3 regions of the Marinobacter sp. H13 genome follow, and region 2 is predicted to be linked to each of the others. Evidence: predicted binding sites of a transcription regulator. Region 2 holds the regulator's gene; each other region holds the start of a gene.
The links. The regulator LexA, encoded in region 2, represses DNA repair genes until DNA is damaged. The targets are predictions, from matches to a motif close to CTGTNTNNNNANACAG.

Region 1 (5,642 bases), 3.0 Mb from region 2:
GACTTTTTTGCGCTTGGCCTGTGCCGCCACCTTCTCGAGCTCGTCTTCCTGTTTTTTGCCGTATTCGTTTTTCAACTGTTCCGAGCGCTCAAGAAAGCTGTCGCTGTCAAAGGTCTGTGGAATAACCTTGACCAGGCGACTCATCAGCTTTTCCATATCCTGTTTGAGCTGGGTACCCTTCCCGGCCGGGAGCTGCAACAGCTTCGGAATGCGCGGCTCCTCGAAGTTGGCCACGTAGCACCAGTCATGGCTCTGCTGATCCGTATCCACATGATGCTCGAGGTAACGCAGCATCATGGTGCGCTTACCCAGGCCATTACGGCCAACGGCATAGACGTTGTAACCGCCATGGGGCATTGCCAGAGCAAAACGCACAGCCTCCTGGGCACGGTTCTGGCCAACGATTTCAGCCAGGGGCTCCAGTTGCTTGGTGGTTTTGAACGGCAGATCTTTCAGAACACAGGCTTTGTAAAGCTGGTGCAGAGGCAGTGACTTCAAGGTTTGGTCCTGTAACGGTTAACACATTGGCCGGTCATTGTAGATTCTGCGGTCGGCTCTGTCGCGTTCAGCACGAAGATTTCTGGAGTCGCGCACATTGCGCGGGATTTTGTTAGGCAGTTCACAATTCCGCCGCCGCTCATTTTTCAGCCAGCCTTTCCGGAACTACACTTTATGTCCCAACCATAAAAACAATGCACGCAACGGACGCCAGCGTATGACCAATGATTCCGCAGAGCGCAGAATCAAGGATCGTTACCCCGCCTCCTGCCTGAAGGTCCAGCTCCGGGAGCGTAGCTTCCTTGGTCGTGGCAAACACCCCACGCCGGTTACCTGCCTGGACCTCAACCGGTACGGAATGGCAGTGCTATGCCCCCGACCAGTAGAGCCGGGCGCCCGTCTGTTCATGGATTTTGACGGCAAGTACATCAGCGAATCGCGGGTTTGTGCCCGGGTGGTGGAATGCCAGCCCTTCCAGACCGGCTATCGCGTCAGTGTCCAGTTCAGCTATTGCCTGGACAAGAAGGGCTATTCACGAACTGTCGACAATGCCCTGTCGCGGATTGAAGGCTTCTACAACCGGTTTGCCAGCTGAGCCAGGCCTTCGGAATCAAACCAGCCCGGCGTCAAGGCTGGCCGCAACATACATCCCCAGCTCCCGACACTGATCTTCAAACTCTTCCCGGTATTCACCCCGGCAGATCAAAGGCTCCTGGACCAGCTTCCAGCGTAGCCCGGTAGTAATGCTTTCTATTGCCCGCTTGGTGCCCGTGCCGTCATGGCCGGCGCGAATGTAATAGGCAAAAGGTAGCCCCTGGGTTTTCTCGAGGCAGGGATAGTAGCTGCGATCGAAGAAGTCTTTTAAAGCACCACTCATATACCCGAGATTCTCAGTGGTGCCCAGAATAATGGCGTCGCAGGCAAGAACGTCTTCGGGACCGGCATCCAACGGTGCCAGAACGGTTACTTCAACGTTTTCGATATCTTCATGGCGGGCACCCTCATCCACAGCTTCTCGTAGGCGGAGGGTGTTCGGGGAAGGCGCATGGGCAACAATCAAAAGTTTCTTCATGCCATCCATACGTCCTCCCTACATCAAGCTTAGAGCAGCTCGCCGTTGGCTTCTGCGGGCTCTTCTTTTGCGTCTTTCTTGGGTTCAGGCTTGGGCATCAACTTGTCCCGAACCTTGGCTTCGATCTCGTTGGCAATGTCCATGTTTTCTTCCAGGAACTTGCAGGCGTTGGCCTTGCCCTGACCGATCTTGTCGCCATTGTAGGCGTACCAGGCTCCGGACTTGTCGACAAAGCCTTCCTTGACGCCCATATCCAGCACTTCCGCCATGTGGTAAATGCCCTTACCGTACATAATCTGGAACTCGGCCTGCTTGAACGGCGGCGATACTTTGTTCTTGACCACTTTCACGCGGGTCTCGTTACCGACCACTTCGTCACCATCTTTCACGGCACCAATGCGGCGGATATCAAGGCGAACGGAGGAGTAGAATTTCAGCGCGTTACCACCGGTGGTGGTTTCGGGCGAGCCAAACATAACCCCGATTTTCATACGGATCTGGTTGATGAAAATCATCAGGCAGTTAGCGTGTTTGACATTACCGGTCAGCTTGCGAAGCGCCTGGGACATCAGTCGCGCCTGCAGACCTACGTGGCTGTCGCCCATTTCACCCTCGATTTCCGCTTTCGGGGTCAGGGCCGCCACGGAGTCCACGATGATCACGTCTACCGCATTGGAACGAACCAGCATGTCGGCAATTTCCAGGGCCTGCTCACCGGTATCCGGCTGGGACACCAGAAGGTCGTCCACATTGACGCCCAGCTTTTCGGCGTAAACCGGATCGAGCGCGTGCTCGGCATCCACGAATGCGCAGGTTTTGCCGGCTTTTTGTGCTTCGGCAATTACCTGCAGGGTGAGCGTCGTCTTACCGGAACTTTCCGGACCGTAGATTTCGCAAATTCGACCATATGGAAGACCGCCAATACCCAGGGCAACGTCCAGGCCAAGGGAACCGGTGGAGACCGCAGGAATGGCTTCGCGGGGCTGATCGCCCATTTTCATCACGGCGCCCTTGCCGAACTGGCGCTCAATCTGCCCAAGTGCTGCGCTCAATGCTTTCTTGCGGTTGTCTTCCATCAGTGCAAACCCTCTGTCGCCTGGGCCGCCACCCTCAGGAAAAGGCTGGCAGCGAAATAGTGAATCGGGAATCTGTACAGCTCGAACAGCCCATTCCCTGTATATTTGAACAGTATTAAAACATAACCCGCAGAGGAGACCAACCCCTCCGGATGTGAAAGCCGTCAGACTTCGTCCACAAAATTGTTAACCCCTTGAAGGGCAAAGAGAACGGCCTGCCTGCGGACCTGATCACGATCGCCCTCAAAGTGCTTTACCACGGCCACGGTGGAGGCCGGGCTGCTACCCCAGGCAAACCAGACGGTGCCCACAGGCTTGTCATCGCTGCCACCGCCGGGCCCGGCAACACCACTGATAGCCACGGCAACGTCAGCATCTGTCGCCACCAGGGCACCGGCAACCATTTCCCGCACCACCGGTTCGCTGACCGCACCGTGTTCATCCAGCGATTTCCGGGTTACGCCCAGAAGCCCCTGCTTGGCCTCATTGCTGTACGTGACCAGGCCACCCAGCACGTAGGCCGAAGAACCGGCACGATCGGTCAGTACCTTCGCAACCCAGCCGCCGGTGCAACTCTCCGCCGTCGCAACGGTACGGCCGGTTGTCAGCAGTCGTTCACCAAGGCGGTTGCCTGCCTCTTCCAATTCCTGATCGCTGGCCAGCATAATGACCTCCTTCGTTTCATCACGGCGGTTATTTTCTTACAATTCACGCCTTCATCCAAAGCAAGGCTACCGGACCCGTTCATGTCAGCAGCTCAGACCGATCTTTCCAAGCACACCCCAATGATGCAGCAGTACCTGAAGATCAAGGGCCAGCACCCCAATGAACTGGTTTTTTACCGCATGGGGGACTTTTACGAACTGTTCTACGAAGATGCCAAGAAAGCGGCCGAGCTGATGGGTATTACCCTCACCGCCCGGGGCCAATCTGGCGGCAATCCGATCCCCATGGCCGGCATCCCCTATCACTCTTCTGAGGGCTACATTGCCCGGCTGGTTCGGGCAGGTCAATCCATCGCCATCTGCGAACAGATCGGAGATCCTGCCACCAGCAAGGGTCCGGTTGAGCGACAGGTGGTGAGGATCGTCACACCGGGGACCCTGAGCGACGACGCCTACCTGGAGGATCGACGGGACAATCTACTGGTGGCTATCTATAACCATCGGGAGCAGTTCGGTTTTGCCTCGCTCGATATTTCCAGCGGCCGTTTTGCCGTGTCGGAGCTGGAAAACCTGGAGGCCCTGCAGGGCGAACTGCAGCGCCTGCGTCCGGCGGAAATCCTGATCAGCGAGGATTTTCCCTACGAGGACGTTCTGGAGGGTTTCACCGGAATACGCCGTCAGGGGCCCTGGCTCTTCGAATCCGATACGGCCCGCAGGGTTATTACCCATCAGCTTCAGGTCAGGGACCTGACAGGTTTCGGCTGCGAGGAACTCAATCTCGCCGTCTGTGCCGCGGGCTGCCTGCTGCAGTATGCCAAGGAAACCCAGCGTACCGCCCTGCCCCATATTCGCAAGCTGACCCGCGAACGGCGCGATGAAGCAGTCATCCTGGACGCGGCCAGCCGTCGCAATCTGGAAATTGACACCAATCTCATGGGCGGCCACCAGTATACCCTCGCCTGGGTCATGGACCGCACCGCCACATCCATGGGTGGACGGGAACTCCGGCGCTGGCTGAATCGGCCGCTTCGGGATGTGGAAATCGTCCGCCAGCGTCAGCAGGCGGTATCGGCACTGCTGGACGGGTTCCACTATGAGCCGGTGCACGATCTGCTGAAAGCTGTTGGCGACATTGAGCGCGTGCTCGCACGGGTCGCCCTTCGTTCGGCCCGCCCAAGAGACCTGGCGCGGCTTCGGGATGCCTTCCAGGCCCTGCCGGACCTGCAGGAAACCCTGAAACCGGTCAATTCCCACCACGTCGTCAGGCTGGCGACCATCATTGGGGAATACCCGGAACTGGCGGATCTGCTGGAGCGCGCCATCATCGACAATCCCCCGGTCGTGATCCGTGAAGGCGGGGTCATCCGGGAAGGCTTCGACGAGGAGCTGGACGAGCTGCGCAACATCAGCGAAAACGCCGGCCAGTATCTGCTGGATGTCGAAACCCGGGAGCGGGATCGCACCGGTATCAGCACCCTCAAAGTAGGTTACAACCGGGTCCACGGCTACTACATCGAAATAAGCCGGGCCCAGTCCGATCAGGCGCCGGTGGATTATATTCGCCGGCAGACCCTGAAAAACGCCGAGCGATTCATCACGCCGGAACTCAAGGAGTTCGAGGACAAGGCCCTGAGTGCCAAGAGCCGGGCCCTGGCCCGTGAGAAAGGCCTTTACGATGACGTACTGGAAACCGTCGCCGGGCAACTTGCGCCACTTCAGGATGCCGCGCAGGCACTGGCAGAACTGGATGTGCTGAGTAATTTTGCCGAGCGCGCCACCTCTCTGCGCTTTTCCGCGCCGGAGTTCAGCGAATCCCCGGGTTTTGACATTGAGGAAGGGCGCCATCCGGTGGTTGAACAGTTGCTGGACGAGCCCTTCGTACCGAACGATCTGCTAATGGACACCCAGCGCCGCATGCTGGTGATAACCGGCCCGAACATGGGCGGTAAATCCACCTATATGCGTCAGGCCGCGCTGATTGCGCTGCTCGCCTACACCGGCAGTTTCGTGCCCGCCAACCGGGCAGTGATCGGCCCCGTGGACCGGATTTTTACCCGCATGGGTTCCTCGGACGATATCGCCGGCGGCCGCTCCACCTTCATGGTGGAAATGACCGAAACCGCCAACATCCTGCACAACGCCACCGAGCACAGTCTGGTGTTGATGGACGAGGTTGGTCGTGGCACCAGCACCTTTGATGGCCTGTCCCTGGCCTGGGCTACTGCCGAACACCTTGCCCGGGAGATACGCTGCTACACGCTGTTTGCCACCCACTATTTCGAGCTGACCCAGCTGGCCGATGAGCTGCAACATGCCGTAAACGTCCATCTG
Region 2 (5,642 bases):
AAACCCGATGCAGCTCGTAGCGGGTAAGCTGCTGATTGATATGGCCCGGACGAATCACGTCGTCGGCTTCGATTTCCGGCCCGTGAAGCTTGTAGGCATTGTAAGGCACGAACAGCTCGCGCTTGCCTTTCAGCTCCCAGTCGTATTGGTTAGGCGCACCGTTGTACATGTCTTTCTGGTCGACGGACCGCAGCGAGGATGAATTCGGCAGGTCGGTTTCGTAGGCCAGGTTGGGCGACCGGCGAAGACGACGGGAACCGGAATCGTACCGCCACGCAAGACGCGGCGACCGCACCTGGTCAAGCGTTTCATGCACCAGCGTGATGGTGCCGGCCAGTGACGACGGTGAGACAGTGTCCGTCTTCAGGTAAAAAATCTTGTTATCGATTTCCGCCAGCTCCGCACCCCTCTGGCTGTATGCGAAGAAGTAGTCGTAATCATTGACCACCGGGTTGTAGGAGCCATCCCTCTGGGGCGTTGCAGAGGCACTACGCAGGGAAATTTCTTCGCCCCGATAGCGCAGGATATGGTTCCAGATAACCTCCAGACCATTTTTTGGAATCGGGAAGGGACTGGTCATGATGGTGACACGAACGCCGTTACCATTGTCCAGCAACTGCGCTGTCAGCGCGTTCTCACGAAATTTGTCGTAGACGTGCTCGGGAAACGCGGCAGTCCGTCGGGTCTGGTAAACCGGCATGAAGAAGTCGGGCCCATACTTCTCCAGCATGGCAATGTGACCGTCTGAAAGCTTGTCCCTGTATAGCTCCAGGTTGTTGGAGGTAATAACGAAAAGAGCTTCATCTTCGGGAAACGGGTTAATTTCCACTTGCCCCTCACGCCAGCCGTCCGGCGGCGTGGCCAAACCTCCGGTCCATTCGGGTATGCTGCCTGAGCGGTTGCCCGCCTTTTCGGCTCCGACCGGGGTCAGTTCACCACCCAGCCGCTCGGCCTCGGCGGCCGTGACCTTGGACAGGGCCTGTCCGGAAAACCCGAGAAAAACCAGTGCGACACCTGCAACCAGTTGGCTTCGCATCCCTTACACCTCCAGAAATTCATGCTGTTGGGTAGCCGCCACGAGCAGAACTCGCACAGCCGGGCGCCTTTTTGCCAAATTCAAACGGTCGTTTCAAGTGAATGTTTGTGTTTTATTGTGAAACCTCACCGCACAGAGAATGGAAGAAATTTGATAGCGAAAATGATATAGTGACGAATTAATTTTCGGGGTTATACCCGCGCTGGGGGATTGAAGGTATTCCATGGCCTCGCAATGGCACTCACTGGTTTCTCAAAAGCTCTTTCTCGCCCGCACGCTGCTTCAGCCACTCGACCGGCCCACAGACGAGGCTCAGGAACAACGTCCCAACGAGGCGGAACAGGCGCTGCGCCGGGAGGCCGCTATTCAGGGGGCGATCGAGCTGCTTCTGCGGTCTCGAAAACTGTTGCTGGTCATGGTTGCGAGGCTATACCAGAGAAAATCAGAGGAGCCTTCAACCCTTGATGAGCTGGTCGCTCTTATCGGGCCAGAACCGAGTGAAGTTGGCCGCCTGAAGGAGCTGGAACAGCGATCCGGGAGTTGGTGGAACCATCTGGAGCAACTCGAGCGCGCCCAAAGCAGACCCCCGGCGACCAAAAAAACCGTGAGCGAGGAAAACATCATTGCGGTATCGGCCGATTCCGGCCCGGATCGATCGTCGGCTGCGTTGATGAAAACGCTGACCGCCGTCAAACATTTTGCCGACGATCTGGAAGAGCAGCACAGCGAGTGGTAAGCCACTCCCAGCTCCGGTTATTCAAATCGTATTAACTTGAAGGTTTATTGAATGTCACCATCGTTTTTTGAAATCGTGCAATTGACCAATGGCGATTACGCTCTGCGCCGCATTGATGATGACAGTGCGCCACTGGTAAAAATCTCTTTTTCGGAAGAAGCCCGGGAAATGATGGAAGATCGGGATATGTCGGTTGCCAAAGCCATGATTGCAGCTGGCATTGAGGCTGTAGGCAATGTTGCCCACGATATCGACTGGGAAGATGACGAACTGGACGCCTCAGACGCCCAGCCCTCCTACACTCTGCATTGATCGGTTAACGCTGCCTGAGAACGACGCCGTGGCTATTGCCCTCGGCCGAGGCTCTTTGCAGGGATTCGAAGGCAACTCGCCCCAGTTTACGGGTCCACATGACCACAGCGTGACAGGTGCCGGCACTGAGGGCTCGCTCTGCCAGGTCCTGGGCAGGATAGTCCGGTGTTGAACGCAGCACCAGCAATTCGCCGGCGACAATCCCGTGCATTTTTTGCCACTTGCTAACCAGCGCCTGGGGCGGGTCGATCCAGGCCAGCCAGCGCTTCTCTTGATTCAGCTGGGTCAGCATTGGCAACAGCAGCTGGAAATTTTCTACCTGGCCTTCCGGCAGAATGATCTCCGTCACATTGCCACAGACTTTGGGTTCGGTGGTTTCCGGAGCGCGTCGGGCGCGAATGACGGAACGTCGCTCGCGGGCGGCGGTTGCCGACACTGAACAGGACAGAGCATTGGGGTTGTAGGCCAGATTCTGATTAAAGCTCATTTGTTCCATAATTCACCCGTTATTCAAACTATCTGAGGCTATCCGAACCGCTCAGTGCAGGTCAGAGCGGCGGATAACACCAACACCCAGACCCTCGATGAACAGCTCCTGTTCGGTCAGGTCCACTTCGATCGGTGCGAATTCTTCGTTTTCGGCAATCAGGTAGACTTTCGAGCCTTCCTTGCGGAAACGCTTTACCGTGACCTCATCGCCAACCCGGGCAACAACCACCTGGCCGTTGTGAACATCCTGGGTACTGTGAACTGCCAGCAGGTCGCCATCGAGAATACCGATGTCTTTCATGCTCATGCCCCGGACCCGCAGAAGATAATCTGCAGACGGCGAAAAGAATTCTGGCTGCAGTGTGCAGTGGTCCTCGATGTGCTCCTGAGCAAGGATCGGACTACCGGCAGCGACCTGACCAATGACCGGGAGGCCCAGATCCTCTTCCGCCTCAGGCAGACGGATGCCGCGGCTCGCTCCCGGCACCATCTCGATGGCACCTTTCCTTGCCAATGCCCGGAGATGTTCTTCCGCGGCGTTGGCCGAACGGAAGCCCAGTTCTGCTGCGATTTCAGCACGGGTTGGCGGATAGCCGGTCTCGTCGACGTATCGGCGAATAATATCCAGTACCTGGGACTGCCTTGCTGTCAGCTTCATCAAGCTACTCCGCTATATCGGGATCGGGCCGCTGCAAACATCAGCCTCTCGTAAGAGTGGCTCCGGTGGCCCTGTTTTTTTATACAGTAAACTGACTATATACAGTGTTTTATCCAGTGTAAAGTCGGCTCCCTGATTTTCTTGCATCCGCTTAATAATAAGGATCAACAGCGGTGTGATATGGTTAGGGCAATATTCCTCACGAACCAGGGAGCACCATGACTCAAGTCAGTGCCTGCAGGATGCCTGAAATCCTAGAGACGAACGAAGGGAAGGAACGCCGGGTTGGCGTCGAGATCGAACTGTCTGGTCTGGGCTACGATGAGCTGGTTACATTGGCGGCGAAGATGCTGGAGGGCACACCTGAGCTCAAGTCACGCTATGTGACAACCTTGCAGACAGCTCTTGGCGACTTCACGGTTGAGCTTGATTCCGATCCGATCAAGGATCTTGATCTGGCGGATGAGCGCCTCCCCGAGTCCATTCGTGAACTCGGTGGACAGGCGATGGATGTGATCGACGCCGCGGCCGAACGCGTGGTACCCCTTGAGATCATAAGCCCACCCCTGAAGTTTTCCAGCGTCGAGGTGATTGAAACGCTCGTCGACAAGCTCAGGAACGCCGGGGCACTGGGCAGCCGGGACGCCATCTATTTTGCGTTTGGCCTGCAGCTTAATCCCGAGTTGCCCGACCTCAGCCCGGAGACCCTGGTTCGTTACTTCCAGGCGTTCGCGGCCCTGTATGAATGGCTCAAGCACCGGCATCAACTGGACGTCAGCCGCAAATTCACTACGTACATCGAACCCTGGCACGGCCGCTACACCGAGCTCCTGATGGAGGATAACTATCAACCAAACCTCGGGGAGCTCATGGAGGATTACCTGGAGTTCAATCCTACCCGCAATCGCGCGCTTGACCTGCTTCCACTGTTTGCCCACCTGGACAAGGAACGGCTGGAACGCCATGTTCAGGATCCCAGGATAAAAAGCAGGCCAACCCTGCATTACCGGTTGCCGGATTGCGACATCGACAATCCCGGCTGGCATTTCTCAACCGTTTGGAACGACTGGGTCGTCCTGGAGCAACTGGCCAACAATCCCGACGACCTGGCCGACATGCGGCAACTGTTCCGGGAGCGCCGCAAACTGAATCTTCACAACCTGACCCACAGCTGGCGGGAAACCACTGACGACTGGCTGGCCAAAAACGGGTATGTCTGAAGAGTCCAAAGAACAGGAACTTGAGGTTCCGGGCCTGACGATCGGCATCAGTGGTCCCGCTCGAAAAAGCCTTGCCCATCGCCTGATCAGCCTGGGTCTGCGCCTCCACGGTGCCCGGACCCACTATATTCGCCCCGGTTCACGGGTTGCCGTACCGATGCTTGATGGCCTGGTGCTGTCAGGCGGCACCCACGTCCATCCTGAACGTTATGGGCAGGAGCCACAGGTTACCGCCAACTATGACCGCAAGCGGGATAAAACCGATCAGTCACTGCTTGAGCAGGCTGAAGCCATTGGCATTCCCGTGCTCGGGATTTGCCGCGGCGCCCAGTTCATCAACGTTTTCCACGGCGGGTCCCTGTGCCAGAACGTGACACCGCTGAGGGTCAATACCCGGCATCGCCCACTGCTCTTGCCCCTGCAAACCGTGCGACTGGTAACGCACAGCCGGCTTGAGCAAGCCATGCGCTCCCCGGTGATCGGCGCCAACCGGATTCACAGCCAGGCCATCAAGCGCCTGGGCCGCAACCTGCGCGTGACCGCCGTGGACAATGATCTGTTTGTACAGGCTATTGAAAGCACCGGACGCCAATGGCTAACGGGCATCCAATGGCACCCGGAATACCTGCTCTACCATGGCGGACACCGACGCATCTTTGGCCAGTTCGTGGATGCTGCCCGCCGATACAAACTGGCGCGCCTGGAACCGGATTCCGACGACGCCTGATCCATTAACGGTTTCCAAAGGAGGCACTACCATGAACGGACGGAACCGAAAGCTCCGTTTAAACCTGAAGTCCGGTTTTATTCTCCCTCTCGCGCTCACAGTACCTGCTCTGACAATGGCAGGTGAAGTTACGCTCACTGGCGAGGGCAGTGTCCGATACGAGCCCGACAGCGCCAGACTCCAGTTCACAGCCAGTGCCGAGCACGAGCTTCCCCAGAAGGCCACCGAACGGGTAGCGGCCCTGATGGCGCAGTGGCGCGAGGGTATTACCGAGTATCAGGATCAGCTCAATGATTACTCAGACGCGTCGGTAAACCTTTACACCCGAACTCTGCCCGCATCTGAAAGAGAGGAGCAGCCCCGCAAGCAGGCCGTCGCCTCCCAGACCGTCAGCTTCAGCATCAGTGATCTTACTCTGCTCAACCCCCTGCTCCAGCAGGCCCAGGCTGTGGGCCTGGATTACC
Region 3 (5,642 bases), 810 kb from region 2:
CGGGAAATCCCGAGAATCTCGTAATAATCGCGCTTGGCCATGCTTTTAAAACCCTGTTTTTAAACGCGGAAAACGCGGGGATCTCCCCGCGTTTTCCAACTACCTGATGTACGTCAGATTTATCGCTTGTCGTCGTCTTTGACTTCTTCGAACTCAGCGTCGACAGCATCGTCAGACTTCTGGCCCTGGGCTTCTTCCTGCCCACCGGCTTGCTGGGTCTGATCCGCCTGATCTGCATACATCTTCTGGGCCAGCTCGGAAGAGACCTCGGTCAGCTTCTGAGTCTTGGCTTCGATGTCTTCCTTGTCGGAACCTTCCAGAGCGGTTTCGAGCTCCTTGATGGACGCTTCGATGGACTCTTTCTCGCTGTCGCTGACCTTGTCACCGGCTTCGTTCAATGTCTTGCGAACGGCGTGAACCATCGCGTCGCCCTGGTTGCGAACCTGGACAAGCTCTTCGAACTTGCGATCTTCCTCGGCGTTGGCCTCGGCGTCCTGAACCATCTTCTCGATTTCGTCATCGTTCAGACCGGAAGAGGCCTTGATCACGATTGACTGCTCTTTACCAGTCGCCTTGTCTTTGGCAGACACGTTCAGGATACCGTTGGCGTCGATATCGAAGGTAACTTCAATCTGCGGCACACCACGCGCTGCCGGCGGAATATCAGCCAGATCGAAACGGCCCAGCGATTTGTTCTGGGCAGCCTGCTTACGCTCACCCTGAACCACGTGAATGGTTACCGCGGTCTGGTTGTCGTCCGCTGTGGAGAACGTCTGCGACTTCTTGGTCGGAATCGTGGTGTTCTTGTCGATCAGCGGAGTTGCCACACCGCCCATGGTTTCGATACCCAGGGTCAGCGGGGTTACGTCCAGCAGCAGAACGTCTTTCACATCACCGGAGAGAACGGCCGCCTGGATGGCAGCACCCATCGCCACAGCTTCGTCCGGGTTAACGTCCTTGCGGGCTTCTTTGCCGAAGAACTCTTTCACTTTTTCCTGCACCAGCGGCATGCGGGTCTGACCGCCGACCAGGATAACCTCGTCGACTTCGCCTGCCTTCATGCCTGCGTCCTGCAGCGCCACTTTACACGGCTCGAGGCTGCGCTGAACCAGGTCTTCTACCAGAGATTCCAGCTTGGCACGGGTCAGCTTCACGTTCATGTGCTTGGGACCAGACGCGTCTGCGGTGATGTACGGCAGGTTAACGTCGGTCTGCTGGCTGCTGGAAAGCTCGATCTTGGCTTTTTCGCCCGCTTCCTTCAGACGCTGCATCGCCAGGGAATCGCCGCGCAGGTCGATACCGCTGTCTTTCTTGAACTGGTCTGCCAGGTACTCGATGATCTTCAGGTCGAAGTCTTCACCACCCAGGAAGGTGTCACCGTTGGTGGCCAGAACCTCGAACTGGTGCTCACCGTCAACATCGGCAATTTCGATGATGGACAGGTCAAAGGTACCACCGCCCAGGTCATATACCGCCACGGTACGATCGCCGCTCTTCTTGTCCAGGCCATAAGCCAGGGCTGCTGCGGTCGGCTCGTTGATAATCCGCTTCACTTCCAGACCGGCGATCTTGCCTGCATCTTTGGTAGCCTGACGCTGGCTGTCGTTGAAGTAGGCCGGAACAGTGATGACGGCTTCGGTCACTTTTTCGCCCAGGTAGTCTTCTGCAGTCTTCTTCATCTTCTTGAGAACTTCTGCAGACACCTGCGGCGGCGCCATTTTCTCGCCCTTCACTTCAACCCAGGCATCACCGTTGTCTGCCTTGGCAATCTTGTAGGGCACCATCTTGATGTCTTTCTGGACCACATCGTCTTCAAAACGACGACCGATCAGACGCTTGATGGCGTACAGAGTGTTGTTCGGGTTGGTAACCGCCTGGCGCTTGGCTGACTGGCCAACCAGGGTCTCACCATCGTCGGTGTAGGCGATGATGGACGGGGTGGTGCGATCACCCTCGGCGTTCTCGATTACCTTCACCTTGTCGCCATCCATGATGGCTACACAAGAGTTGGTCGTTCCCAGGTCGATACCGATAATCTTGCTCATTGAGTCACTCCAATTCTTCTGAATGCTTTCCAGGAGGCCATTTGCCTCCGCTTTCGCTATTTACTGGCTATATTGGCGCTTTAATCGGCTTTTCAAGCCTGCTCATCAATTTTTGGTGCATCTTCCGCTTTCGCGACCACCACCATGGCCGGCCGCACAACACGACCATTCAGCAGATACCCTTTCTGCACCACGGCTACCACGCTGTTCGGCTCGGCATCCGGCGCAGGCACCATGGACATGGCCTCGTGATGCTGGGGATCGAAGGGTGCGCCCACCGGGTTGATCTGCTCAACGTTGAATTTCTTCAGGCTGGACATGAAAAGACTCAGGGTCATTTCCACGCCTTCGCGAATTGAGGCAACCAGTTCGCCGGACTCATCGTGACCCTCGGTGCTCTCGACCGCCTTCTCAAGGCTGTCAGCTACCGGCAACAGCTCCTTGACGAACTTTTCCAGGGCAAACTTGTGCGCCTTCTCAACGTCGATCTCGGCCCGACGGCGCACGTTCTGCATTTCCGCCTGGGAGCGCAGCATCTGCTCCTGGAATTCCTGAACCTGAGCCTGGAGCGCTTCCACTTCGGAGGTTTCGTTGTCGCCGGCTTCGCCTTCAGCGGCCTGGGCCTCCTCTTTCGCAGCCTCGAGGGCTTCGTTCAGTTCCTCATGCTCGTTGCGGTTCTCGTCAGTGCTCATGGCTACTCCTGCTTCATCTAAAGCGGCCCGCTGTCAGTGGCCGGTTGAACATGGGCTCCGGCCGCCTCGAGCCGGAAAATGTCGTTGCGAACGGATATGGGGCCCGCTCTCCAGGTTTCAACCACCAAAGCCTGCAATCCTGAAGAAAATACCTGCCTCAGGTTTGCAAACCACAAAAACCCTGTATATATTCACAGTCACTGTATACATCCACAGTGTTTTGCCGGTTTCAGGAACAACGCGGAGGTTATCTGCATGCTGACTCAACTTACGGTTTCCAATTACGCCATCGCTGAACGGGTGGAACTCCAGTTCAGCAAGGGCATGACCGCATTGACCGGCGAGACCGGCGCCGGAAAATCCATCGTTCTGGACGCCCTCGGCCTGGCCATGGGTGGCAGAGCCGATGCCGGCGCCGTCCGGCATGGCGCCAAACGCGCCGACATCACAGCGACCTTCGACGTATCCGGCATTCCCGAGGCAACCGAATGGTTGGCAGAACACGAGCTGGATGACGACAACGATTGCATCCTGCGCCGGGTCATCAGCAAGGATGGCCGCTCCCGCGCCTACATCAATGGCCAACCCTGCCCCCTGAACCACCTCAAGGAACTGGGCGGTGTGCTAATGGATATTCACAGCCAGCATCAGCACCAGTCTCTTTTGCGCAAGGAAACCCACCGCAAGCTGGTGGACGAGTTCGCCGGCGTTGAGACCCTGGCCGCTGAAACACGGGAAGCCTGGAAATCCTGGAACCAGATCCGCCAGCGGCTGACCGAACGCCAGCAGAATGCCGATGAAGCAGAGGCCAAACTCCAGCTTTTGCGGTATCAGGTGGAAGAACTGGATCGTCTGGCCCTGGAAGCGGGCGAGCAGGAAAACCTGGAACAGGAACAGGCGCAGCTCAGCCAGGCTGATACGGTTCTGCACAACAGCCATCAGGCCGCCCTGCTTTGCACCGAAGATGAAACCAGCGCAGTGGATCTGGTGCGCCAGGCGTTACAGCAGCTGGAGCAGCTTCCGGTGGATGTTCCCGCACTGGCAGACACGATCCAGATGCTGAACGAAGCCCAGATCCAGATCAGTGAGGCCGGCGACAACCTTCGCCATTTCGTCGAGGACTACGAGGCCGATCCGGCTCGACTGGCGGAAGTGGAAGAACGGCTGAGCGCCATCTACCAGATGGCCCGCAAACACCGGATCACACCGGAAGAATTACCGGAACTGCATCAGCGCCTGAGTGCGGAGCTGGCCGAGCTGGACGGTGGCGAAGGCAGCCTGGAGCAGCTGGCCGCAGAGCTGGACAGCCAGCGCGGACACTTCGATGAACTGGCCGCGGAGCTGTCAGAGGCCCGTGCCAGGGCCGCCGCCGAACTGGATCAGCGGGTCGCAGCGGAGCTCGCCCAGTTAAGCATGCCCAACATGCAGTTCATTACACACCTGAACCGCAGCAACGGTGGGGAGCCGGCACCCCACGGACTGGAAGAGATTGAATTCCTGGTCAGCGCCAACCCGGGGCAACCTGCGCGGCCACTGGCCAAAGTAGCCTCCGGCGGCGAACTGTCGCGGATCAGCCTTGCCATCCAGGTGGTGGTTGCCCAGACATCAACCACACCCACACTGGTCTTCGATGAAGTGGATGTCGGCATTGGCGGCGGCACGGCCGAGGTGGTTGGCCGACTGTTACGGACTCTTGGCGGCAACGGACAGGTGCTCTGCGTCACCCACCTGCCGCAAGTGGCGGCCCAGTGTCATCAGCACCTGTTTGTCAGCAAGTTCACCGAGCAGGATGCCACCTTCTCGAAAATCGAGACGCTGGACGATCAGGGCAGAATCAGTGAAGTGGCGAGAATGCTGGGAGGCGTGGACATGACCGAACATACGATCGCTCATGCCAGGGAAATGTTTTCAAAGGGGCAGGCAACCCATCACTGAGCCGCGAGCAACGATCCACTACCCCTCTCGATCCTGAGAGCTGTTGGGGCGGGCCATAAACCCGCCCCTTTTTTCGTTCCTTCAGCCAACGACCCGAGCCAGGCTCAGGACTTGATCGGCTTTACGTACAGAATCAGGCTGTGGTCGACGATTTCGTAACCGTGCTCTTCGGCAATCTTCTTTTGTCGCTCTTCAATGACCTCGTCGACAAACTCGACTACCTCACCCGTCTGGGTGCACACCATATGGTCGTGGTGGTCGTCGCCGGCCATCTCGAACACGGCATGGCCGCCCTCAAAATTATGGCGCAGTACCAGCCCTGCTGCTTCAAACTGCGTCAGCACCCGGTAGACTGTTGCCAGCCCCACGTCATCGCCTTGCTCCAGAAGCTTCTTGTATACATCTTCGGCACTGAGGTGATGCTCCTCCGCGGTCTCCAGAATGTTGAAGATTTTGACCCGCGGCAGAGTCACTTTCAGACCGACTTTTCGTAATTCGGCGTTTTCGGATGACATGTTACTATTCACTCTTTGGTGTGCCTCACGGCTTCCGGTATGATGAAGCCGCCATTGAACGGTTAACCCGTGTCACACCTGCCTCTGGCAGGCGATTTCAAGATAGAGGATTTCCCCCGGCGATGCAAAAGCTCACAGCTCTCATTCTCACTTTCGTTCTATCCGGTTGCGTTTTCCCGGGCGTCTACAAAATCAACGTCCAGCAGGGAAACATCGTTACCGATGAGGAGCTGACGCAGCTGACCGAGGGCATGCCACGCAGCCAGGTGCACGCCGTGATGGGAACACCGCTCATGCTCAACCCGGTTGACCCCTCCCGCGAATACTACGTGTATACCTTCCAGAGAGAAGGCGGGGACATCCAGGAACAGCGCATTATCGTGTACTACGAGAACGACCAGTACGCCTATTACGAGGCACAACTGCTGGAAGAAACGCCGGCCTACTGAGCCTGA

Region 1: recA (recombinase RecA) is a predicted target of LexA. The motif match lies at 2,744-2,759, and genes of this name have one in related genera.
Region 3: recN (DNA repair protein RecN) is a predicted target of LexA. The motif match lies at 2,919-2,934, and genes of this name have one in related genera.

The regions. Positions count from the first base shown of each region.
Region 1 is NZ_JCACRU010000001.1:3,605,995-3,611,636, reverse strand. It holds gene AC5JQH_RS16840 (ATP-binding protein) at 1-498, opposite strand, end outside; gene AC5JQH_RS16835 (PilZ domain-containing protein) at 716-1,093, shown strand; gene AC5JQH_RS16830 (flavodoxin family protein) at 1,109-1,579, opposite strand; gene recA (recombinase RecA) at 1,600-2,646, opposite strand; gene pncC (nicotinamide-nucleotide amidase) at 2,811-3,311, opposite strand; gene mutS (DNA mismatch repair protein MutS) at 3,393-5,642, shown strand, end outside.
Region 2 is NZ_JCACRU010000001.1:574,015-579,656, forward strand. It holds gene AC5JQH_RS02700 (DUF1329 domain-containing protein) at 1-1,036, opposite strand, end outside; gene AC5JQH_RS02705 (DUF6586 family protein) at 1,260-1,772, shown strand; gene AC5JQH_RS02710 (hypothetical protein) at 1,824-2,084, shown strand; gene AC5JQH_RS02715 (cell division inhibitor SulA) at 2,089-2,580, opposite strand; gene lexA (transcriptional repressor LexA) at 2,623-3,234, opposite strand; gene AC5JQH_RS02725 (amidoligase family protein) at 3,450-4,451, shown strand; gene AC5JQH_RS02730 (gamma-glutamyl-gamma-aminobutyrate hydrolase family protein) at 4,444-5,178, shown strand; gene AC5JQH_RS02735 (SIMPL domain-containing protein) at 5,210-5,642, shown strand, end outside.
Region 3 is NZ_JCACRU010000001.1:1,383,692-1,389,333, forward strand. It holds gene dnaJ (molecular chaperone DnaJ) at 1-41, opposite strand, end outside; gene dnaK (molecular chaperone DnaK) at 120-2,045, opposite strand; gene grpE (nucleotide exchange factor GrpE) at 2,138-2,737, opposite strand; gene recN (DNA repair protein RecN) at 2,993-4,672, shown strand; gene fur (ferric iron uptake transcriptional regulator) at 4,777-5,187, opposite strand; gene AC5JQH_RS06655 (outer membrane protein assembly factor BamE) at 5,310-5,636, shown strand; gene AC5JQH_RS06660 (RnfH family protein) at 5,630-5,642, opposite strand, start outside.